One region of the Streptomyces sp. NPDC058284 genome, then DNA from elsewhere that is predicted to be linked to it. Evidence: riboswitches for the same ligand, from Rfam matches in the RefSeq annotation. Region 1 holds a riboswitch; each other region holds the start of a gene.

Region 1 (5,719 bases):
CGGGCGGCGACCTCCATGACGCGCTTGCCCGCGGCGACGGACCCGGTGAAGGAGACCTTGTCGACGTCCGGGTGCCCGACGAGGTACTCGCTCACCTCGCGGTCGGCGCAGATGATCGAGAGCACGCCTTCAGGCAGCCCCGCCTCGGCGGCGATCTCCGCGAGGATGTAGGAGTCGAGGGGCGCTTCCGGCGAGGTCTTGAGGACGACCGGGCAGCCGGCGAGCAGGGCGGGGGCGAGTTTGGCGGCGGCGGTGAACTGCGGGACGTTCCACGGCACGACGGCCGCGACGACGCCGACCGGTTCGCGCCGCACGAGCAGCTTGCCGAGGACGCCGTCCCGCTCCTCCTCGTAGGGGAAGTCGCGGGCGACGGTGATCGCCGCGTCCCACGCCATCATCGCGGAGAGGGCCTGCACCATCACGCTTGACGTGTAGGGCGTGCCGTTCTCGGAGCTGATGACGCGGGCGATCTCCTCGTGGCGTATCGCGAAGCCGTCCTTGATCCTCGATATGACCTCGATGCGCTCGTCCGGCGTCATCCGCGGCCACGGGCCGTGCTCGAAGGCCTTGCGGGCACCGGCGACGGCGCGGTCCACGTCGGCGGGGGCCGCGTGCGGCACGCGGGCGAAGACCTCTTCGGTGTGCGGGGAGACGACGTCGATGACACCCTTGCCGAGCGGGTCCACCAACTCCCCGCCGATGAACAGCTGTCCGTGTTCCACGAGCTCGGTCATGGCTGACTGCCTCCTGCGGGTCCCTGCGGGGCGTTTCCTGACACCGTTTCAGAACTGATGTTTCAGAACTGATACCAGTTCTAGTTGGAGGAGTCCACGCCCGAAAGCGCCAGAAGCGCCAGAAGCCCAGGAGGCTCCGGAAGACCCCGGGAGGCTCGCGGGAGCGCCAACCCGGCGGCTAAGAGGTGGACTTGGGCGACTATTGGAACTAGTTCTAGTTATAGTGGCGGGCATCAGCGACAGAGACGAGGCGCCCATGACGCGGGTGAGCGGCGGCACGCGGGCGAGCGGCCCACCGGTGATCGAGCACGGCGGCGGCGTCTGGAGCATCAAGGTCCCGATCCCCGACAACCCCCTCGGCTTCACCCTCGTCCACCTCCTGGACACCGACGCGGGCCCCGTCCTCGTCGACACCGGCTGGGACGACCCGGCGTCCTGGGAGACCCTCGCCGCCGGGCTCGTCGCCTGCGGCACCGCGGTCCAGGACGTGCACGGCGTCGTCATCACCCACCACCACCCCGACCACCACGGCCTGTCCGAAGCGGTCCGCGAGGCGTCGGGCGCGTGGATCGCGATGCACGAGGCGGACGCCTCCGTGGTGCGCCGCACCCGTGCCAACCCGCCCGAGCGCTGGTACGCCTACATGGCCGCGAAGCTCACCGCCGCGGGCGCCCCGGCCGGCCACGTCGCCCCCCTGGTGCGGGCCCGCGACGAGGGCCACCCCCGCGCACTGCCCGGCCTCGCCCCCGCCCTGCCCGACCTCGGCATCACCCCGGGCGAGCTGCTCGCCCTGCCGGGCCGCCGGGTACGCGCGATCTGGACCCCGGGACACACGCCGGGCCACGTCTGCCTGCACCTGGAGGAGGACCACCCGACGGGCCTGCGCGGCCACGGCCGGCTCTTCTCCGGGGACCATCTGCTGCCCGGCATCACGCCGCACATCGGCCTGTACGAGGACCCCGACGACGACACGGTGACCGACCCCCTCGGCGACTACCTCGACTCCCTGGAGCGGGTCGGCCGCCTCGCCCCCGCCGAGGTCCTCCCCGCCCACCAGCACGCCTTCACCGACGCCCCCGGCCGCGTACGTGAACTCCTCGCGCACCACGAGGAGCGCCTGACGAGCCTGCTCACCCTGCTCGCCGAGCCCCTCACCCCCTGGCAGATCGCCACCCGCATGGAGTGGAACAGGCCCTGGGCCGAGATCCCCTACGGCTCGCGCAACATCGCGGTCTCCGAAGCGGAGGCCCACGTACGCCGCCTGGTGAAGCTGGGGCGCGCGGAGGCGGTGGCAGGGAGCGATCCGCTCGCGTTCGTGGCGGTGTGACCCGAGGGGCCCGCGGACCGGCCGGTAGAGTGAGTGCGTCGTCCTCACGTCCGAGCAGGGGAAAGTCCGGTGCGAATCCGGCGCTGACCCGCAGCCGTAATCCGACCGCAGCGTCGGTGAGCCGGAATGCCCGGCGCGGAACGTGACCGGCTCGCTTCACCGGACCCTCCGGTGAGCGGCACCGTCGAGGTATACGGAGCCGGAGCCGCCGGAAGCCGTGCTGCCCGCACGGACCGCGCCGCCCCGCTCCCCGCAGGGAGAGGCATCCGCCCCATCATGAACGTTCGTCGCAGTGCGGCGGTCCTGGCCGCCGTCGCCGTGTTCGGCTCGGCCGCGGCACCGGCCGCCTTCGCGGAGAGCAGCTCCCCGTCGCCCTCGACCGCGCTCCCCTCGGGCCTCTACGGCAAGCAGGACCCCAAGTTCGACGGCGTCTTCCGCCAGTCGTACGCCCTGCTCGCCCAGCACACCCAGGACATCGAGCCGGCCGCGAAGGCCGTCGACTGGCTGACCGGGCAGCAGTGCGCGAGCGGCGGCTTCGCGGCGTACCGCGCGGACGCGAGCACGCCGTGCAACTCCAAGACCACGGTCGACAGCAACTCCACCGCCGCCGCCGTGCAGGCCCTCACCGCGCTCGGCGGCCAGGACAAGGCGGTGAAGAAGAGCGTCCAGTGGCTGAAGTCGGTGCAGAACAAGGACGGCGGCTGGGGCTACAACCCCGGCTTCCCCTCCGACGCGAACTCCACGGGGATCGTCGTCGGCGCGCTCGTCGCCGCCGGTGAGAACCCCGCGTCCGCCAAGTCCCAGGGCGGGAAGTCCCCCTACGACGCGCTGCCGAAGCTCGCCATGGACTGCGGCAAGGACGGCGGCGCCTTCGGCCTCGCCGACGCCAAGTCCGGCAAGGTCTCGCCGAACGCCGGCGCCACCGCGGCCGGTGTGCTCGGCAGCCTCGGCCGTGGCCTCGTCGTGGCGCCCGCGAAGAAGGCCACGTCCGGCGCCCCCAAGTGCGCGAAGCCGGACACGACGGCGCAGGCCGCGAGCAACGGCACCGGCTACCTCCTCGACACCCTCGGCAAGAACGAGGACCACCTGATGTCGTCGATGCCGGGCGTCGGCGACATGCCGGACGTCGGCGGCACCGCCGACGCCGTGGTCGCCCTCGCCGCCGCCGGACAGCAGGAGCAGGCCAAGAAGTCCGCGGTGTGGCTCACGGAGAACTCCGCGAAGTGGGCGAAGCAGTCGGGCCCCGCCGCCTACGCGAAGCTGATCTTCGCCGCGAACGCCGCGGGCCTGGACCCGCGCGACTTCGGCGGCGCCGACCTCGTCAAGCAGCTGAACGCCCAGGGCCCGCCCCCGCAGTCCGCCTCCGACCACGCCTCGGCGTCGGACAAGGACGAGAAGAAGGACGACGACGGCGGCGTCAGCGTCTGGTGGATCGTCGGCGTCGGCATGGTCGCCGGCATCGGCATCGGCTTCCTGTACAGCGGCAACCGCAAGAAGAAGCAGCCGTGACGGCAGGCCGTGGGCGGCTGCTGCTCGGGGTGCTCCTCGCCGCCGTCGTCGGCGTCCTCGTGGCCGCGCCCGCCCAGGCCGCCGGCTACCGCTACTGGTCGTTCTGGGAGCGGGACGGCGGGCAGTGGACGTACGCGAGCCAGGGCCCGGGCACCGCGCGCCCCGACGACGGTGACGTACAGGGCTTCCGCTTCGCGGTCTCCGAGGACTCCAAGGACGCGGCGAAGCCGCGCGGCGCAGCGGACTTCGAGGACATCTGCGCGGACACCCCGGCCGAGGACGGGCACAAGCGGGTCGCGCTGGTCGTCGACTTCGGCACGGCGGGCGACGCGCCCGGCGGTGAGCGCCCGCCGAAGCCGCGTACCGCCTGCGCCAGCGTCGCCGACGACGCCACCAGCGCGGAGGCCCTCGCCTCGGTCGCCGAACCGCTGCGCTACGACAGCAAGGCACTGCTCTGCGCCATCGACGGCTACCCGAAGTCGGGCTGCGGCGAGCAGGTCGCCGCAGACGGCAGCGACCGGCAGGAAACGACCGCGGCCCCGGACGGGGACGGGGACGACGGCGGTCCCTCCCTCGGCCTGATCACCGGGGTCGCCGCCGTCGCGCTGCTCGGCGCTGCCGCGGTCTGGCAGGCCCGCCGTCGCCGCGGCTGACGCGGCCGGACGACGGACAGCACGATGACGGACCACGGCAGCGGCGCGCCCGGCCCCCTGCGGCGCCGCCTCGCCCCCGAGGCGCACCGGAGCAACGCCCTGCACCCGGGCGCCTGGTGGGTGTGGGCCATCGGCCTCGGCACCGCCGCGTCCCGCACCACCAATCCGCTCCTGATCGGGCTGCTGATCGGCGTCGCGGGCTATGTGGTGGCGGCGCGCCGGACGTCGGCGCCGTGGGCGAAGTCGTACGGCGCGTTCGTGAAGCTGGGGCTCATCGTCATCGCGATCCGGCTGCTCTTCGCGGTCGTGCTCGGCTCGCCGATCCCCGGCACGCACACCGTCGTCACGCTGCCGGAGGTGCCGCTGCCCGACTGGGCCAAGGGCGTGCGCATCGGCGGCCGGGTCACGGCCGAGGGCCTGGCCTTCGCGCTCTACGACGGCATCCGCCTGGCCGGTCTGCTGATCTGTGTCGGCGCCGCCAACGCGCTGGCCAGCCCAGCGCGGCTGCTCAAGTCACTGCCGGGCGCGCTGTACGAGGTGGGGGTCGCCGTCGTCGTGGCGATGACCTTCGCGCCGAACCTCGTCACCGACGTGCAGCGGCTCCGGGCCGCCCGACGGCTCCGCGGGCGCCCCGACCGCGGAATGCGCGGGCTGCTCCAGGTCGGGCTTCCGGTCCTGGAGGGCGCCCTCGAACGGTCGGTCGCGCTGGCCGCGGCGATGGACGCGCGGGGCTTCGGGCGCACGGTCCCGGTCCCCGCCGGGGTGCGCAGGGTCACGGCCGCGCTGACGCTCGGCGGCCTGATGGGCGTCTGCGTGGGAACGTACGGACTGCTCACCGCGGAGGGCACCGCCTACGGCCTGACCGTCCTGTTTGCCGGACTGCTCGCCGCGCTCAGGGGCCTGCGCCTCGGTGGCCGCTGCTCGGTGCGCACCCGCTACCGCCCCGATCCGTGGGGCGCGCGCGCCTGGCTGGTCGCCGGGTCCGGGGTGGCGGTCGCGGCCGTGATGCTCTGGGCCACGTCGCACGACCCGGCGGCCCTGCACCCCGGAGTCGTCCCGCTCGTCGCACCGACCCTGCCGCTGTGGCCCGCGGCGGCGGTACTGGTCGCACTGGTGCCGGCGGTGGTGGCGCCGGTGCCGGTGTCGATGTCGGCGCCGACCGGGACGGAGGCCGGGGCGGCGGGAGCGGGCCCCGTCGGCCCGCGGGAGCACGCCCCGCCGGAGCACGCGCCGACCGCGAACCCCTCGCCCGCGGCCTGGCGAACACCGCCCGCCCGCCACACCGACGCCCGACCCCCCACCCCCGAGGAGCCCTCATGATCCGCTTCGAGGACGTCTCGGTGACCTACGACGGGGCGAGCGCGCCCACCGTCCGCGGGGTCGACCTCACCGTGCCCGAGGGCGAGCTCGTGCTGCTCGTCGGGCCGAGCGGAGTCGGCAAGTCGACACTGCTCGGCACGGTGAGCGGGCTCGTGCCGCACTTCACCGGCGGCACC
Region 2 (5,719 bases), 170 kb from region 1:
CGACAGCTCGCGGGCGGTGGCCGCGGAGGTGCCGGCGGCGCTCGCCTCGTCCGTCGGCCACAGCGCGCCGCCCGCGAGGACGGCGGCGGCCAGCGCGCCCGTGGTGCCGATGAGGGCCAGCTTGCTCTTTGCCCGTACTGCCATGGTGTGACGTCCCTGCCGTTCCTGGAAGCGATGCGCGGCCCCGTCCGGAGCGGCGCGCAATGCTATGGGGCACGGCGGTCATTGCCCATGATCGAAGTCACCGTGAAGCGGGGGCATGGGGAAGGTGAACGGGGGGTAGTGGGAGGGGGCGCCGTGACCGCACGGCGCCCGGAGCTGCCGGAACCTTCAGGAGCTGCCGCGACCCGCCCGGTCCACCGCGCATACTGGTTCCCATGGGCTCCCGTGAGTTCGTCCGGGCCGTGCCGAGGCTCGACGGCCCGCTCGACGGCATGGTCGTCTCCGCGGTCGGCTACCGCACCGCGGGACAGCGCCCCGCCCTGCACCGCGGCCTGCCCTCGCCGTATCTGACGGTGATCTTCTCCCTCGACGGGCCCATCACCACCGGCGACTCCCCAGGCCGGGCGACGGGACCGGACGCGGCGCGCACCGACATCGTGGTGGGCGGCCTGCACCAGAGCCCCGCGTACGTCGTCCAGCCCGAGCACGAGGCGGGTATCCAGCTCGCCGTGCATCCCCTCGCGGCCCGCGCGCTCCTCGGCCTGCCCGCCGCCGAACTCACCGGTCAGCTGGTCATCGGCGGCACCGACGTGCTCGGCGACCACGCGGCCGACGTCCGCGAGCGGCTGTGTGAGCTGGACGACTGGACGGACCGTTTCGCCCACCTGTCCGCGTACCTGCGGCGGCTCGCCTGCGTCGACCGCCCCATGGGAGCCGTACGCCCGGAGGTCGCCGAGGCCTGGGCGTGGCTGGCCCGGCACCGCGGCGCGGGGACTCTGGGCGGCCTGTCCCGGCACGTCGCGCTGAGCGAACGCAGGCTGACCGCGCTGTTCCGCGCCGAGACGGGCCTGAGCCCGAAGCAGGCCGCACGCCTGATGCGCTTCCAGCACGCCAAGGCCGTCGTGACCCGCGCCGTCGCGGCGGGCGGACCCCCGGACCTCGCCCGGGTCGCGGCCGGCACCGGCTACTACGACCACTCCCACCTCGTCCGTGACTTCCGGCAGTACACCGGAGTGAGTCCCACCCGCTGGCTGGCCGAAGAGTGCCGGAATATCCAAGCCGGGGCGCACGGTACGGGCGAAGACTCGAAGCCATGAACACCACACCGAACCCGAGCTCGAACCCGAACGTCACGCCGGCCCCGAAGCCGGACCTCACACCGGCCCCGAACCCCGCGCCGAACCCCGCGCCGGGTGCCGCCGAGGGTGACCGCCTCACCACACCCCCTCCCGCCGTCTGGCCGGGCGTGCAGGCCCAGGACGCCCCCGCGCTGATCGACTTCCTCGTCGACACCGTCGGCTTCCTGCGCACCGCCGTGTACGAGGACGGGGGCCGCGTCGCCCACGCCCAGCTCGACTGGCCCGAGGGCGGCGGCATCATGCTCGGCTCGTACGACCCGGAGGCCGCGGCCACCTGCGGCAAACCCGGCACCGGGGGCGCCTACGTCGTCACGGCCCGGGTGGACGACCTGTACCGGCGCCTCACCGGGGCGGGCGTGAAGATCACCGCCGAGATCGAGGACAAGCCCTACGGCAGCCGCGAGTTCGGCATCGAGGACCCGGAGGGAAACCGCTGGTCGTTCGGCACCTACCGAGGCGAGCCGAGGCCCGCACCGACCACGTGAGGGCGGGTGACAGGTGCGTGATAACTTGCGCAAGCCAGTCAAACCCACACCTGGGCCAGGGAATCCGGTGCAAATCCGGAACTGACGCGCAGCGGTGAGGGGGACGGGCGGGGCCACGGCCACTGGGTGTCTCCGGACGCCCGGGAAGGCGCCCCGCCCGGTCGATCCCGAGTCCGAAGACCTGCTGGCGCCTCCGCTCGCACACCGGGCGACGGAGGTCGTGACGCAGGCCAGGCTCCGCGTATGAGCCGCGAGACCCAAGGGATCACGTGTCCTCGACAGCCCGTACCGCCGCTCTCCGTACAGCCGCCCTCCTCTGTGCCGGTCTGCTCACGCTCACCGCGTGCGGCGACGGCTCCGCACGCAACGCCGCGCACTCCGGGGGCGGGAGCGCCGACGGCTATCCGGTCACGGTCACCTCCTGCGGCAAGGAGGCGAAGGTCGAGGCGCCGCCCCGGCGGGCCGTCTCCCTCGACCAGGGGTCCACGGAGATCCTGCTCTCCCTCGGCCTCGCCGACCGGATGGCCGGCACCGGCACCTGGACCGACCCGGTCCTGAAGAACCTGGCGAAGGACAACGCGAAGGTGGAGCGGCTCGCCGACCGCTACCCGTCGCTGGAGAAGGTCCTCGCCAAGGAGCCGGACTTCGTCAGCGCCTCCTTCCTCTACACGGTCGGCAAGGGCGGCGTCGCCGACCGTACGAAGTTCACCGAGCTGGGCGTGCCCGTCTACGTCTCGCCCACCGACTGCGCGGGCAAGGACAACGACGACGGCGACGGTGACGGCAAGCGCGTCAAGACCCTCACCATGGACAGCGTCTACGGCGAGATCCGCGACCTCGCGAAGGTCTTCGACGTCGAGAAGCGCGGCGAGAAGCTGATCGCCGGACTGAAGCGGCGGGTCGCGAAGGCCACCGGGCACGTCGACAAGGCCGCCGCCTCGGACACCCGCCTCATGTACTGGTTCGCCAACTCCGACGCGCCGTACATGGCGGGCTGCTGCGGCGCCCCCGGCATCATCACCCGCGAACTCGGCGCCAAGAACGTCTTCGACGACACCCGTGAGGAGTGGCCCCAGATCAACTGGGAGACCGTCGCCGACCGGGACCCCGACGCCATCGTCCTCGGCGACCTCACGCGCAAGTCCCAGTCCGCGGAGAGCGCCGCGGCGAAGATCAGGTTCCTGGAGACGAACCCGGCGACGAAGAACCTGACCGCCGTGAAGAAGAAGCGGTACGTGCTACTCAGCGGCCAGGCCATGAACCCCACGATCCGCACGGTCGACGGCATCGAACAGGTCGCGGCCGCGCTGCGGAAGTTCGGACTCCGCAAGTGACGCAGGCGGCGGAGGGCGGGGGCGGGAGTACGGCCGCGGGAACGGGGATCGGTACCGGCACGGGCACGGACATCAGTACGGACACGGGCACCGGCACGGAGGGGCCCGCACCCGGCGCCGTACACCCGGAACCCCTGCACGGCCCGCGCCCGGGCCCGCACCCGGGCCTGCGCGTGGGACTGCGCGGGGGCTTGCGCCTGGCCCTGCTCTGCCTGGCCGGTCTCGCCGCGCTCGTCCTCTCCGTGTCCGTGGCCGTCACCATCGGCCCCGCCGACATCTCCGTGCCCGACGTATGGTCGACCGTCGCCGCCCACCTCGGCTGGGGCGAGACCCCGCTCACCCCGATCAGGGACGGCATCGTCTGGAACCTGCGGATGCCGCGCACGCTGCTCGCCGCGGTCTGCGGCGCGGGCCTCGCGGTCTGCGGCGCCGTGATGCAGTCGCTGCTCCGCAACCCGCTCGCCGACCCCTTCGTGCTCGGGGTGTCGTCCGGCGCGTCCACCGGAGCAGTCGCGGTCGTCGTGCTCGGCGTCGGCGGGGGAGCGGTGTCGGTGTCGGCGGGCGCGTTCGCCGGGGCGCTCTGCTCGTTCGCGCTGGTGCTGCTCCTGAGTCACACCCTGGGCGACACCACGGACCGGGTCGTGCTGTCCGGCGTCGCTGCCATGCAGCTCTTCTCCGCGCTGACCTCGTTCGTCGTCCTCACGGCGGGCGACGCCGAGACCACCCGCGGCGTGCTGTTCTGGCTCCTCGGCTCGCTCAGCGGAATCGGCTGGACGGACGTGTGGCTGTGCGCCGGGGTGCTCGCGGTGGCGCTGCTCGTCTGCCTCGGCCACGCCCGCACGCTCGACGCGTTCGCGTTCGGCCAGGAGGCAGCGGCGGCGCTGGGCGTCCGGGTGGCCCGCACCCGGCTCGTCCTGCTCTGCACGACGGCGCTCCTGACCGCGGCCCTGGTCAGCTCGGCGGGCGCCATCGGCTTCGTCGGGCTGGTCCTGCCGCACGCGGCCCGCGCCTTCGTCGGCTCGGGCCACGCCCGGCTGCTGCCCGTCACCGCGCTCGCCGGCGCGGTCTTCCTGGTCTGGGTGGACACCCTCGCCCGCACGGCCCTGGACCCGCAGGAGGTCCCGGTCGGCGTGGTGACCTCGCTCATCGGCGTACCGGCGTTCGTGGCGGTGCTGTACCGGACGCGGCGGGTGACATGACGTACGGCCTGATCCCACCGGACGCCCCGGGGCTGCCCGCGGACCACGCCGCGCCGGGACTGCGCGCGGACCGGGTGAGCCGGGAGGCGGGGGGCCGCCTCGTCGTCGACGGCGTCAGCCTCGCCCCGCCCACCGGCGCCACCGTCGGCCTCCTCGGCCCCAACGGCTCCGGCAAGTCCACGCTCCTGCGCATCCTCGCGGGCGTCCTCGCCCCGGCCTGCGGCGTCGTCACCCTGGACGGCCGCACGCTGGCCGACACGGGCCGCAGGGAGGTGGCGCGCCGGGTCGCCGTGGTCCAGCAACACGCCTCGACGCAGGTCGAGTTGACCGTACGCGATGTCGTACGCCTCGGCCGCATCCCGCACCGTCGCGCGTGGTCGGCGCCCACGCCGCACGACGAGCGGGCCGTGCGCGACGCGCTGGCGCGCACCGGACTCACCGAACGCGCCGCCCAGGCCTGGCACACCCTCTCCGGCGGCGAGCGCCAGCGCGTCCAGATCGCCCGCGCCCTCGCCCAGGAGCCCCGCGAACTCCTCCTCGACGAGCCCACCAACCACCTCGACATCCAGCACCAGCTCGACCTGCTCGCCCTGGTGGCGGAGCTCCCGGTCACCAGCGTGATCGCGCTGCACGACCTCAACCTGGCGGCGATGTTCTGCGACCACCTGCTCGTCCTGCGGGAGGGCACGGCGTACGCGGCCGGACCGCCGGCCGAGGTGATCACCGAGGAGCTGATCGCCGAGGTGTACGGGGTGCGGGCGGTGGTGACGCCGGGGGAGCCGGACGGCGGCGCGGAAGGGCGGCCTTCGGTGCGCTTCCTTCGCAGGTGAGGCGGGGCACGCCCGGGGGTGGGACGGGGTGCGGGCCTCGCCAGGACGTTCCGGGCATAAGGGGTGAGAATAACCAAACGGACAGGGGGTACCGCAGGGAGCGACGAACCACCCGACCTGTCCCCGAAAGGACAACCGCCATGCTGATGGCCGAGCCCGTGCTGCGAAACCTGGTCGAGAACCACGAGATGCTCACCGTGCGCCTCTCCGCGGAACCCGACAACCACGAAGTGCGCCGCCGCATAGAGAACGTCACGTACACCCTGTGCGTCTCCACCGGAACGCGCGACATCCAGAGCGCGCTCGCCGTGGCCAGGGAGAAGCTCCGCGACTACCGCCCGACGCGGACGAAGGTGCAGCTTCAGGCCTGAGGGCGACGGGGCGGAGGGCCCGGCACGCGGGATGCGGGATGCGGGATGCGGGATGCGGGCCGCCGGACGCAGGTGGCGGCGCGATCAACTCCGGTTGCCCGTCCTGGACTACGTTGGATGTCATGCGTTTCGCGGACCGGCACGGTGCGGCACCGTACGGCACGGTCGATCGTGCCGGTCCGCGGGGGCGTGGTGGGTG
Region 3 (5,719 bases), on a different contig from region 1:
ACAGCGGGCCCGCGGGACCCGTGCCGACCACGACGACCTCGCCGGACCGCTCCGTCGACGGCTCCGGCGCGGGGCCGCCCGTCAGGGGCGCCACCCGGCTCGGCAGGACCGCCACGGAGAAGTACGGCACCGACTCCGGGTCCACGTCGGCCAGCCTGCCGGTGCGCTCGCCCGCCATGGTGGCCCGCTCGACGTAGCGGGCCTCGTCGAGGCGGCCCGCGCTCTCCAGGGCGCCGCGCACCTTGCCGAACGTGCGGCCAAGCTTCATGACGACCGCCGAGTCCGTCGCCGCGAGGCGCGCGGCCAGCTCCTCCTCGGGGAGCGTGCCGGGCAGGACGGTGAGGACCTCCTCGGCCTCCACAAGCGGCTCCCCGAGGCGGGCCGCCGCCGCGCTCACCGAGGTGACGCCGGGGATCACCTCGGTCGGGTAGCGGTGCGCGAGGCGCTTGTGCATGTGCTGGTACGAGCCGTAGAAGAGCGGGTCGCCCTCGGCGAGGACGGCGACCGTGCGGCCCGCGTCGAGGTGGACGGCGAGGCGGGCCGCGGCCTCCTCGTAGAAGGCGTCGAGCGCGCCGCGGTAGCCGCCGGGGTGGTCGGTGTGCTCCGTGGTGACGGGGTAGACCAGCGCTTCCTCGATGTGGTCGGCGCGGATGTGCTTCGCCGCGATCGAGCGGGCGATGGAACGGCCGTGCCGGGCCGAGTGGTACGCGACGACGTCGGCCGCCGCGATCACCTCGACGGCGCGCAGGGTCATCAGGGAGGGATCGCCGGGGCCGAGGCCGACCCCGTACAGCTGTCCCCCGGTGGCTCCGGCCCCGGCGGTTTCGGTCCCGGCGGTTTCGGTCCCGGCGGTTTCGGTCCCGGCGGTTTCGGTCCCGGCGGTTTCGGTCCCGGCGGTTTCGGTCCCGGCGGTTTCGGTCTCGATGGTTCCGGTCTCGGTGTTCACTCCGCCTCGCTCGCAATCGCGTTGATCGCCGCCGCGGCCATCGCGCTGCCGCCACGACGCCCTCGTACGACGAGGTACTCCAGACCGGAGTGGTGGGCGGCCAGCGCGTCCTTGGACTCGGCGGCGCCGACGAAGCCGACCGGGATGCCGAGGACGGCGGCCGGGCGCGGCGCGCCTTCCTCGATCATCTCCAGGAGGCGGAAGAGCGCGGTGGGCGCGTTGCCGATGGCGACGACGGAGCCTTCGAGGCGGTCGCGCCACAGTTCGAGTGCGGCGGCGCTGCGGGTGGTACCGAGCCGCGCCGCGAGGTCCGGCACGGACGGGTCGGCGAGGGTGCAGATCACGTCGTTGTCGGCGGGCAGCCGCTTGCGCGTGACGCCGCTCGCGACCATGTTCGCGTCGCACAGGATCGGCGCGCCGTCGCGCAGGGCCTTGCGCGCGTCCGCGATCACCCGCGGGCTGTGGGCGAGATCCTTCACGAGGTCGACCATCCCGCAGGCGTGGATCATCCGGACCGCGACCTGGCTGACGTCGGCGGGCAGGCCCTGGAGGTCGGCCTCCGCCCGGATGGTGGCAAAGGACTCGCGGTAGATCGCCGCGCCGTCCTTCTCGTAGTCGAACACTGTGCTCTCGCTCATCTCGTGGCCGTTGGAGTGCTTGCGGAAGGGGTGCTTGCGGAAGGGGTGGTGCTTGCGGAAGGGCTGTTTGCGGAAGGGGTGCTTGTCGAAGTCGTACGTGCTGCGGTGACCGTCCCGGCCAGGGTGTCGCCCGTCACGGGCACCGCCGAGGCGCCGGTGCGCACCGTCACCTCGTAGCGGCCGTCGCCGATGGCGAGGACGTCGACCCAGTCGCCGTGCGGGTGCCCGCACCGCCGCTCGCAGCCGGACCAGTGGACGGGCAGTCCGCCGTGGCCCGGCACGGCGTCCGCGCGGACGTCGGCGAGCGACTTGGCGCAGCCGGGGCGGCCGGTGCAGGCGCCGACGCCGGACCAGGGCGAGCCGGGGGCGGTGACGTAACCGGCCTCGGCCAGTGCGGCGAGGCGCTCGCGGGCCGCCGCTCCGTCGGCGAAGCCGGGCAGCACGAAGCCGCGCCACGGGGTGACGCGCAGCTCGTCGGCGGGCAGCGGGAGGAGGGCCCGCCACTGGGCCGCGGTGACACGGCCGAGGGGTGCGTTGACGACCACGGCGTGACCCGTGACGCCGGGGACGGGTGGGGCGGCGACGGACATTCCCCGGGCAGCGACCGGCATCTCCCGGGCACCAACCGGCATCTCCGGGGCCGTGACCGGCATCTCCGGGGCGGCGCCCGGCGACTCCGGGGCGCCGACAGGCATCCCCGGAACCGCGACCGGATCCGCCGCGACCCCCGCCCGCGTCAGCGCCCGCGCCACCTCCACCCGCTGCCCGTCGGGAAGCTCCCGTACCCGCCAGGCCCCGTTGCCCGCCTCGCGCGCGGCGTCGAGGAAGGCGCGGGCCGCCGCGAGGGCGGCGCGGGGGGCGTCGGCGCCTGCGACCCGGAAGGCGTGCCTCCCGAGGCGTACGACGGCCGTTCCACCGGAGCGCACCGCCCCACCGGATCGCACCGCGCGACCCGCACCTGCCGTCCCGTCCGCCCCCACCGCCCCGTCCGATTCTGCGATCAAGGTCACATCCGCGCCGAGGCCCGCCACGTCCCCGCGCCCGTCGTCCAGGGCGAACAGGAAGCGGCCGGAGAGCGCGGTCGTCCACTCCTCCGCGCAGAGGAGTCCGTCCAGCTCGCGGGCCCACAACTGCACGTCGGCGTGGCCGAGTCCGTCGGTTCCCGCGAGCGGCGATGCCACCACGTTCCGCACGCGTTCGTGCCGCTCGGAAGGCAGCAGGCCCGCGTCCGCGAGCAGGTGGGAGAGTTCGCCGCCGCACGCCTCGCCGAGGCCGCGCAGCTCGATGTTGCCGCGCGAGGTGACGCTGAGGTTCCCGTCCGCGAGACGCTCCGCCGCGACTCCGAGCGCGGTCGCCTGACGGGCCGTCAAAAGGCCGCCGGGCAGGCGGAGTCGGGCGAGCCTGCCGTCGTCGGCGAGGTGCAGGCGAAGGGCACCGGGGCAGGCGTCGCCCCGGTCGCGTATGAGGGATTCGCCCTGGTCTGGGGAGGGAGCTCGGGTGGGCGGCATGGCGGCGAGCATACCCACGCGGTTCCGGCCGGTCGCCTCCCGAGACGGGCCGTCCCGGCAGGTGGCCGCACCGCTCGCGGCGGGCAGGACTTACTATGCAGGCGGCGGGCTACCTAGTCCGTCGACGCCAGCGACGGCGTGGGTCCACCAGGACCCTGGGGAGGAAGCCCGGTGCGAATCCGGCGCGGTCCCGCCACTGTGAGCCCCACCCGCGTGGGGTGAGCCAGGAACTCCTGCCGTCCATACGACCACCCGGGGCGCGGACACCCCGAGGAAGGCCTGCGCCCGCATGCTTCTGCTGTTGTCGACCTCCGACACCGACCTGCTCAGCGCCCGCGCGGCGGGAGGCCCGGTCGACTACCGGTTCGCCAACCCCTCCCGCCTGGACCTGGACACTCTTCCCGGCCTGCTCGACGGCGTCGACCTCGTCGTCGTACGCCTCCTCGGCGGCGTACGCGCCTGGCAGGACGGCCTGGACCAGCTCATCGCCACCGGCCTCCCGGTCGTCGTGCTCACCGGTGAACAGGCCCCCGACGCCCAGCTGATGGCCTCCTCCACCGTGCCGATCGGCATCGCCGCCGAGGCGCACGCCTACCTCGCGCACGGCGGCCCCGCCAACCTGGAGCAGCTGGCCCGCTTCCTCTCCGACACCGTGCTGCTCACCGGCCACGGTTTCGAGCCGCCCGCGCCCGCGCCGTCCTGGGGCCCGCTGGAGCGCACCGCGCGACCCGTCGAGGGGCCGACGGTGGCGGTGCTCTACTACCGCGCCCACCACATGAGCGGCAACACCGCGTTCGTCGACGACCTGTGCAGCGCCATCGAGGACGCGGGCGCCCGCCCGATGCCGCTGTACGTGGCTTCGCTGCGCGCCCCCGAGCCGGAGCTGATCGACGAGCTGCGGGCCGCCGACGCCATCGTGACGACGGTCCTCGCGGCGGGCGGCACCAAGCCCGCGCAGGCGTCGGCGGGCGGCGACGACGAGTCGTGGGACGCGGGCGCGCTGACCGGCCTCGACGTGCCGATCCTCCAGGCGCTCTGCCTGACCGGGTCGCGCTCGGCCTGGCAGGACAACGACGAGGGCGTGTCGCCGCTGGACGCCGCGAGCCAGATCGCCGTCCCGGAGTTCGACGGCCGCCTCATCACGGTGCCCTTCTCCTTCAAGGAGATCGACGAGGACGGGCTCCCCGCATACGTGGCGGACGCCGAGCGCGCGGCCCGCGTCGCCGGGATCGCCGTGCGGCACGCGCGTCTGAAGCACATCCCGGCCGCCGACAAGCGCCTGGCCCTGGTGCTCTCCGCGTACCCGACGAAGCACTCCCGCATCGGCAACGCGGTCGGCCTCGACACCCCCGCGTCCGCCGTGGCGCTCCTGCGCCGGCTGCGCGCCGAGGGGTACGACTTCGGCCCCGAGGCCGACATCCCCGGCCTGGTCTCCGGTGACGGCGACGAGCTGATCCGCGCGCTCATCGACGCGGGCGGCCACGACCAGGAGTGGCTGACCGAGGAGCAGCTCGCCGCCAACCCGGTCCGCATCCCCGCCGCCGACTACAAGCGGTGGTACGCGACGCTCCCCGCCGAGCTGCGCGAGTCCGTCGAGGGCCACTGGGGTCCGCCGCCCGGCGAGATGTTCCTCGACCGCTCGCGCGTGGGCAACGGCGGCGACCCGGAGGGCGACATCGTGCTCGCCGCCCTGCGCCGCGGGAACCTCCTCATCCTCATCCAGCCGCCGCGCGGCTTCGGCGAGAACCCGATCGCGATCTACCACGACCCCGATCTGCCGCCCTCGCACCACTACCTGGCGGCCTACCGCTGGATCGCCGCGCCCGCCGCCGACGGCGGTTTCGGCGCCGACGCGATGATCCACCTCGGCAAGCACGGCAACCTGGAGTGGCTGCCGGGCAAGAACGCGGGCCTCTCCGCGGCCTGCGGCCCCGACGCCGCGCTCGGCGACCTGCCCCTGATCTACCCCTTCCTGGTCAACGACCCGGGCGAGGGCACCCAGGCCAAGCGCCGCGTGCACGCCACGCTCATCGACCACCTGGTGCCGCCGATGGCGCGCGCCGACTCCTACGGCGACATCGCGCGCCTGGAGCAGCTCCTCGACGAGTACGCCCAGATCAGCTCCATGGACCCGGCGAAGCTGCCCGCGATCCGCGCGCAGATCTGGACGCTCATCCAGGCCGCCAAGCTCGACCACGACCTGGGCCTCGAGGACCGTCCGGACGACGACGGATTCGACGACTTCCTGCTGCACGTCGACGGCTGGCTCTGCGAGATCAAGGACATGCAGATCCGCGACGGTCTGCATGTGCTCGGCAGCGCCCCGGCCGGCGCCGACCGCGTCAACCTCGTCCTCGCGATCCTGCGGGCCCGCCAGATCTGGGGCGGCACGACCGCGCTGCCCGGTCTGCGCGAGGCCCTCGGTCTCGACGAGTCCGCGGCGACGCGGGTGAGCGCCGACGCGGCCGAGGAACGGGCCCGCGCGCTGGTCCAGGCGATGGACGACGCCGACTGGGACCTCGCGGCGATCCCGCGCGACGAGGGCGAGCAGGTCGCCGCCGTGCTGGAGTTCGCGGCCCGCGAGGTGGTCCCGCGCCTCGCGGCCACCACCGCCGAGCTCGACCACT
Region 4 (5,719 bases), on a different contig from region 1:
GCACCGGCGGCAACGGCGCATGATGCAGCCCGCGTTCCGGCCCGAGCGGATCGCCGACTACGCCAAGGTGATGGAGGAGGAGGCGCGGGCCACGGCGGCCCGCTGGCGGCCGGGCGCCACGGTCGACGTGAGCGCGGAGATGTTCCGCACCGCCGTGCGCATCGTCTCGCGCTCGCTCCTTGAGGTCGACTCGATCGGCGAGAAGGCGGACCGCATCGCCGACTCGCTGCACACCGTGTTCGAGGGCCTCTACCGCCGGATGGTGCTCTCCGTCGGGCCCCTCTACCGGGTGCCGACCCCCGCCAACCGGCGCTTCGAGAGGGCGCTCGCCGATCTGCACGCGCTGGTCGACGAGATCGTCGCGGAACGCCGCGCGGCCGGGCCGGGCGGCCCGGACGATCTGCTCGCGCAATTGCTGCGGGCAAGGGACGAAACCGGAGCGCCCATAGCCGACCAGGAGATCCACGACAACGTCGTTTCGCTCGTCGTGGCGGGTGCGGAGAATGTGGCGTCGACGCTGGCGTGGGCGTTCCATCTGCTCACCGAACACCCGGAGCAGGAAAGGCGGTTGGTTGAAGAGGTAAATGCCGTGGCCCCGGACCGGGCGATCACTTTCGCCGATCTGAAGGACCTGCCGCACACTCGCAATGTCGTCACCGAGGCGATGCGCATACGGCCGGCCGCCTGGATATTCACGCGCAGGTCCGTGGCCGAAACCGAGCTGGGAGGCTATTCGATTCCGGCGGACGCGGACCTCGTCTACAGCGTCTACGCGATGCAGCGCGACCCGCGTTCCTTCGAGCGGAATCTGGAGTTCGACCCGGACCGCTGGAATCCGGAACGCGCGGCGGACATCCCCGAGTTCGCGATGATGCCGTTCGGCGTCGGCAACAGGAAGTGCCCGGGAGACCACTTCAGCCTGGCCGAACTCGCCCTGATCCTCGGGACGGTGGCCCCCAAGTGGCGCCTGGAGCGGGTCAAGGAGACCGACACCGGTACGCGGATCGGCATCACCCTGCACCCCAGGCGGCTCGTCCTGCGTGCCCGGCCGCGCTGAGCACACGGGCGTGCCCGCCCCGTCCTGAGCGACGGGGCGGGCACACCGCGGACATACCGCGGGCCTACCGCGCCAGGCTAGAAATCGTCGTCGAAGGAGACCGAACCCTCGACGGCGACCTGGTAGGCGGAGGGCCGCCGCTCGAAGAAGTTGGTCAGCTCCTGGACGCCCTGCAACTCCATGAAGGAGAAGGGGTTCTCCGAGCCGTAGACCGGCGCGAAGCCCAGGCGCTGCAGCCGCTGGTCGGCGACGCACTGCAGGTAGTCGCGCATCGAGTCGGTGTTCATGCCCGGCAGGCCGTCGCCGCACAGGTCGCGGGCGAACTGCAGCTCGGCCTCGACCGCCTCCTTGAGCATGTCGGTGACCTGCTCCCGAAGCGCGTCGTCGAAGAGCTCCGGCTCCTCCTTGCGGACCGTGTCGACCACGTCGAAGGCGAAGCTCATGTGCATCGTCTCGTCGCGGAACACCCAGTTGGTGCCGGTCGCGAGGCCGTGCAGCAGGCCGCGGCTGCGGAACCAGTAGACGTAGGCGAAGGCGCCGTAGAAGAACAGGCCCTCGATGCACGCAGCGAAGCAGATCAGGTTGAGCAGGAAGCGGCGCCGGTCGGCCAGGGACTCCAGGCGGTCGAGCTGGTCGACCGAGTCCATCCACTTGAAGCAGAACTGGGCCTTCTCGCGGATGGAGGGGATCTCCTCGACCGCGTCGAAGGCCGCCGCGCGGTCCTCCGGATCGGGCAGATAGGTGTCGAGCAGCGTCAGATAGAACTGGACGTGCACGGCCTCCTCGAAGAGCTGGCGGCTCAGGTAGAGCCGGGCCTCGGGGGAGTTGATGTGCTTGTAGAGCGTGAGGACCAGGTTGTTCGAGACGATCGAGTCACCGGTCGCGAAGAACGCGACCAGGCGGCCGATCATGTGCTGCTCGCCGGGCGAGAGCTTGGCGAGGTCGGCGACGTCGGAGTGGAGGTCGACCTCCTCGACGGTCCAGGTGTTCTTGATCGCGTCCCGGTACCGCTCGTAGAAGTCCGGGTAGCGCATGGGGCGCAGGGTCAGCTCGAAGCCCGGGTCCAGGAGGTTCTTCTCGCTGTTGGTCGTGGTGCTCATTACTGGCAGGCCTCGCAGGACTCGGGGTTTTCCAGGGAGCAGGCGACGGCGTCGGGGTCGGCCGCCTGCTGGGGGACGGGGGTGGCGCTCGCGGCGTTCGGCCCGCCTGCCGCGCGGGCGATGCGCGTCGCGGGGCGCGAACGCAGGTAGTACGTGGTCTTCAGGCCCTGCTGCCAGGCGTACGCGTACATCGAGGAGAGCTTGCCGATGGTCGGCGTCTCCAGGAACAGGTTCAGCGACTGCGCCTGGTCCAGGAACGGGGTGCGCGCGGCGGCCATGTCGATCAGGCCGCGCTGCGGGATCTCCCACGCGGTGCGGTACAGCTCACGCACCTCGGCGGGGATCCAGTCGAAGCCCTGCACCGAGCCGTTGGCCTCGCGCAGCGCCTCGCGGGTCTGCGCGTCCCAGCCACCGAGCCGCTTCAGCTCATCCACCAGGTAGGCGTTGACCTGGAGGAACTCGCCGGACAGCGTCTCGCGCTTGAAGAGGTTGGAGACCTGCGGCTCGATGCACTCGTAGACGCCCGCGATGGACGCGATGGTGGCGGTCGGCGCGATGGCGAGCAGGAGCGAGTTGCGCATGCCGGTCGTGGCGATGCGTTCGCGCAGCGCCGCCCAGCGCTCCGGCCAGGTGAGTTCCACGTCGTAGTGGTCGGGGTGCAGGACACCGCGCGCGGTGCGGGTCTTCTCCCAGGCGGGGAGCGGGCCACTGCGCTGGGCGAGGTCGGCGGAGGCCTCGTACGCGGCAAGCATGATGCGCTCGGCGATCCGGGTCGACAGGGCGCGCGCCTTGGGGGAGTCGAAGGGCAGCTTCAGCTGGAAGAAGACGTCCTGGAGGCCCATCGCGCCGAGGCCCACCGGGCGCCACTTGGCGTTGGAGCGCCCGGCCTGCTCGGTCGGGTAGAAGTTGATGTCGACGACGCGGTCGAGGAAGGTGACGGCGGTGCGGACGGTGGCGTCGAGCCGCTCCCAGTCGATGTCCTGCGCGGCCGGGTCGACGAACGCGCCGAGGTTCACCGAGCCGAGGTTGCAGACGGCCGTCTCGCCGTCGTCCGTCACCTCCAGGATCTCGGTGCAGAGGTTGGAGGAGTGCACGGTGTGACCGGGCTCGGCGGTCTGGTTCGCGGTGCGGTTGGCGGCGTCCTTGAAGGTCAGCCAGCCGTTGCCGGTCTGCGCGAGGGTGCGCATCATGCGGCCGTACAGCTCCCGCGCGGGCAGGGTCTTCTTCGCGAGCCCGGCGGCCTCCGCCGCGCGGTAGGCGGCGTCGAACTCCTCGCCCCACAGGTCGACGAGGTCGGGCACGTCGGAGGGCGAGAACAGCGACCAGTCCCGGTCGGCGGCGACCCGGCGCATGAACTCGTCGGGGATCCAGTGCGCGAGGTTGAGGTTGTGGGTGCGGCGCGCGTCCTCACCGGTGTTGTCGCGAAGCTCCAGGAACTCCTCGACGTCGGAGTGCCAGGTCTCCAGGTAGACCGCGGCGGCGCCCTTGCGGCGTCCGCCCTGGTTCACCGCGGCGACCGAGGCGTCCAGCGTCTTGAGGAACGGCACGATGCCGTTGGAGTGCCCGTTCGTGCCGCGGATCAGCGAGCCGCGGGAGCGGATGCGGGAGTACGAGAGGCCGATGCCCCCCGCGTGCTTGGAGAGCCGCGCGACCTGGTGGTAGCGGTCGTAGATGGAGTCGAGCTCGTCCAGGGGCGAGTCGAGGAGGTAGCAGGAGGACATCTGCGGGTGGCGGGTGCCGGAGTTGAAGAGCGTGGGGGAGGACGGCAGGTAGTCCAGGCGGCTCATCAGGCCGTACAGCGCGGCGACCTCGTCCACGGCCCGGACGCTGGAGTCCTCCGCGAGCCCGCTGGCGACGCGCAGCATGAAGTGCTGCGGCGTCTCGATGACCTGCCGGGTGATCGGGTGGCGCAGCAGGTAGCGGCTGTGCAGCGTGCGCAGGCCGAAGTAGCCGAAGCGGAAGTCGGCGCCGTCCGCGAGCGCGCTCTCCACGAGCGCGTCGAGCCGGGCCGCGTGTTCGGTGACGAAGGACGCCGTGCGGTCGGCGATCAGGCCCTCGCGGTGGCCGACCGCGATCGACTCGGTGAAGGAGCGCACGCCCTGGGTAGCGGCTTCCTCGCGGATGCCGATCGACAGGAGCCTGGCCGCGAGCTTGGAGTACGCCGGGTCCTCGGAGATGAGCCCCGCGGCCGCCTCGGTCGCGAGCTCCCTGAGCTCGGCCACGTCGGCCCGGGTGGAGCGGCCGCGCAGCGCGGCGGCGGCCACCCGGCCGGCGTCGGCGTCGGGGAGATCGGCGGTGAGGTCGGTCAGGGTGCGCAGCAGCGCGGTCCCTGGCGCGTCGGTACCCACAGTGCTGTCGGTGGGCTGTGGTGACAGCGCTGACGCAGGTTCGGCAGGCGCGATGGTCACGTGGAGCTCTCCCTCGCTCGGCTCTGGGCCTGGGGGAGAGGACGGCACACACGGGCGCACCCGGGCAGGGTGGCGTACCGCGTCCACCGGCCCATTCCACGAGGCCCGGACGGTCGGCACCCGGGCCGGACGGCACGGGTGCACTGCCGGCAGGTCTTCGGACTCCGGGTACGACAAATGCGTACACGTACACCGTTGCGGGACAGTTCCGGACTTGCACCGGATTCCCCTGCGGCGACAGCGAGCATGAGCATACATCTTGTGCCGTGCTTCTGAAGCAGGCCCACATCTTGTGTCGGCTCGCATAGGCAGGGTCTAAGGTGCGGTCGGGAGTTCCAGCGCGTAGGTGAGCAGCGGCAGGCCCGGGATCGGGTACCAGTCGCGCTCCGGGGTGCGTATGAAGCCGAGACGTTCATAGAGCCGGTGGGCGGTGCGCATGGTGGGCGAGGAGGACAGCACGAGCCGGTCGCGGCCCGCGTCCCTGGACCGCTGGACGCAGTCCCGCACCAGGAGTTCGCCGACACCGCGGCCGCGCGCCGCGGGCGAGACCGCCAGCATGCGGATCTCCGTCTCGCCGTCCCGCGCGATGTCGGCCATGGGGCCGCCGGACGGCACGAAGGTCACGCCGCCGAGCAGCTCGCGGGAGGCCGCGTCGTCCGCCACGGCCACCAGGATCTCGGCGTGCGCCGCGCGCCCCGCCACGTCCCGCAGCACGGCCAGATAGCGGTCCTCCGCTCCGTGGTCCAGATGTCCGTCGTCGAGGTAGGCCCGCGCGGTGAGATCGCCCAGCGCCTCGTGCTCCGCGGGGTGTGCCCGCCTGATGGTGATGTCCATGGGGCGCAGTGTGCAACACGGGTACGACAAAGGGCCGCCGGTTTTCCGGCGGCCCAACGTCACTTGCGGGGAACGGTGTTGAGCGTCGGGTTCAAGGACAGGCTCTCAGTGCCCGGCGCCCGCGGTCGCCTTCGGCAGCTCCTGGACGACGCCGGGGTCGCCCGCGTCCGCCGTGTAGTCCTCCGGGGAGGTCTCGTCGATGCCGTCGGGGGCCTTCAGCGCCTTCAGGACGAAGGTGAGGACCACGGTCACGACCACATTCAGGATGAACGCGGTCAGGCCGATGTAGCCGATCTCGCCGATGCCGGGGATCTCGTCGG

Evidence for each region. A riboswitch is a leader RNA that binds a small molecule or an ion and turns the genes downstream of it on or off. The one in region 1 is predicted to bind cobalamin.
Region 2: it holds a riboswitch for cobalamin, as region 1 does, so the genes downstream of both, ACFVYR_RS13280 (ABC transporter substrate-binding protein) here and ACFVYR_RS12555 (prenyltransferase/squalene oxidase repeat-containing protein) in region 1, are expected to answer to the same signal.
Region 3: it holds a riboswitch for cobalamin, as region 1 does, so the genes downstream of both, cobN (cobaltochelatase subunit CobN) here and ACFVYR_RS12555 (prenyltransferase/squalene oxidase repeat-containing protein) in region 1, are expected to answer to the same signal.
Region 4: it holds a riboswitch for cobalamin, as region 1 does, so the genes downstream of both, ACFVYR_RS06655 (ribonucleoside-diphosphate reductase subunit alpha) here and ACFVYR_RS12555 (prenyltransferase/squalene oxidase repeat-containing protein) in region 1, are expected to answer to the same signal.

What each region holds. Positions count from the first base shown of each region.
Region 1 is NZ_JBHVYE010000007.1:76,360-82,078, reverse strand. Features, by position in the region: gene ACFVYR_RS12565 (aldehyde dehydrogenase) at 1-734, opposite strand, end outside; gene ACFVYR_RS12560 (MBL fold metallo-hydrolase) at 991-2,061, shown strand; cobalamin riboswitch at 2,081-2,214, shown strand; gene ACFVYR_RS12555 (prenyltransferase/squalene oxidase repeat-containing protein) at 2,338-3,570, shown strand; gene ACFVYR_RS12550 (SCO2322 family protein) at 3,567-4,223, shown strand; gene ACFVYR_RS12545 (energy-coupling factor transporter transmembrane component T) at 4,248-5,543, shown strand; gene ACFVYR_RS12540 (ABC transporter ATP-binding protein) at 5,540-5,719, shown strand, end outside.
Region 2 is NZ_JBHVYE010000007.1:243,073-248,791, forward strand. Features, by position in the region: gene ACFVYR_RS13265 (haloacid dehalogenase-like hydrolase) at 1-144, opposite strand, end outside; gene ACFVYR_RS13270 (helix-turn-helix domain-containing protein) at 378-1,259, shown strand; gene ACFVYR_RS13275 (VOC family protein) at 1,409-1,786, shown strand; cobalamin riboswitch at 1,805-1,990, shown strand; gene ACFVYR_RS13280 (ABC transporter substrate-binding protein) at 2,056-3,120, shown strand; gene ACFVYR_RS13285 (FecCD family ABC transporter permease) at 3,168-4,319, shown strand; gene ACFVYR_RS13290 (ABC transporter ATP-binding protein) at 4,316-5,149, shown strand; gene ACFVYR_RS13295 (DUF5133 domain-containing protein) at 5,290-5,520, shown strand.
Region 3 is NZ_JBHVYE010000051.1:1,769-7,487, forward strand. Features, by position in the region: gene ACFVYR_RS36890 (precorrin-2 C(20)-methyltransferase) at 1-793, opposite strand, end outside; gene ACFVYR_RS36895 (precorrin-8X methylmutase) at 943-1,584, opposite strand; gene ACFVYR_RS36900 (cobalamin biosynthesis protein CobG) at 1,581-3,104, opposite strand; cobalamin riboswitch at 3,225-3,344, shown strand; gene cobN (cobaltochelatase subunit CobN) at 3,382-5,719, shown strand, end outside.
Region 4 is NZ_JBHVYE010000003.1:146,625-152,343, forward strand. Features, by position in the region: gene ACFVYR_RS06645 (cytochrome P450) at 1-1,057, shown strand, start outside; gene ACFVYR_RS06650 (ribonucleotide-diphosphate reductase subunit beta) at 1,135-2,157, opposite strand; gene ACFVYR_RS06655 (ribonucleoside-diphosphate reductase subunit alpha) at 2,157-4,565, opposite strand; cobalamin riboswitch at 4,696-4,826, opposite strand; gene ACFVYR_RS06660 (GNAT family N-acetyltransferase) at 4,881-5,399, opposite strand; gene mctP (monocarboxylate uptake permease MctP) at 5,505-5,719, opposite strand, start outside.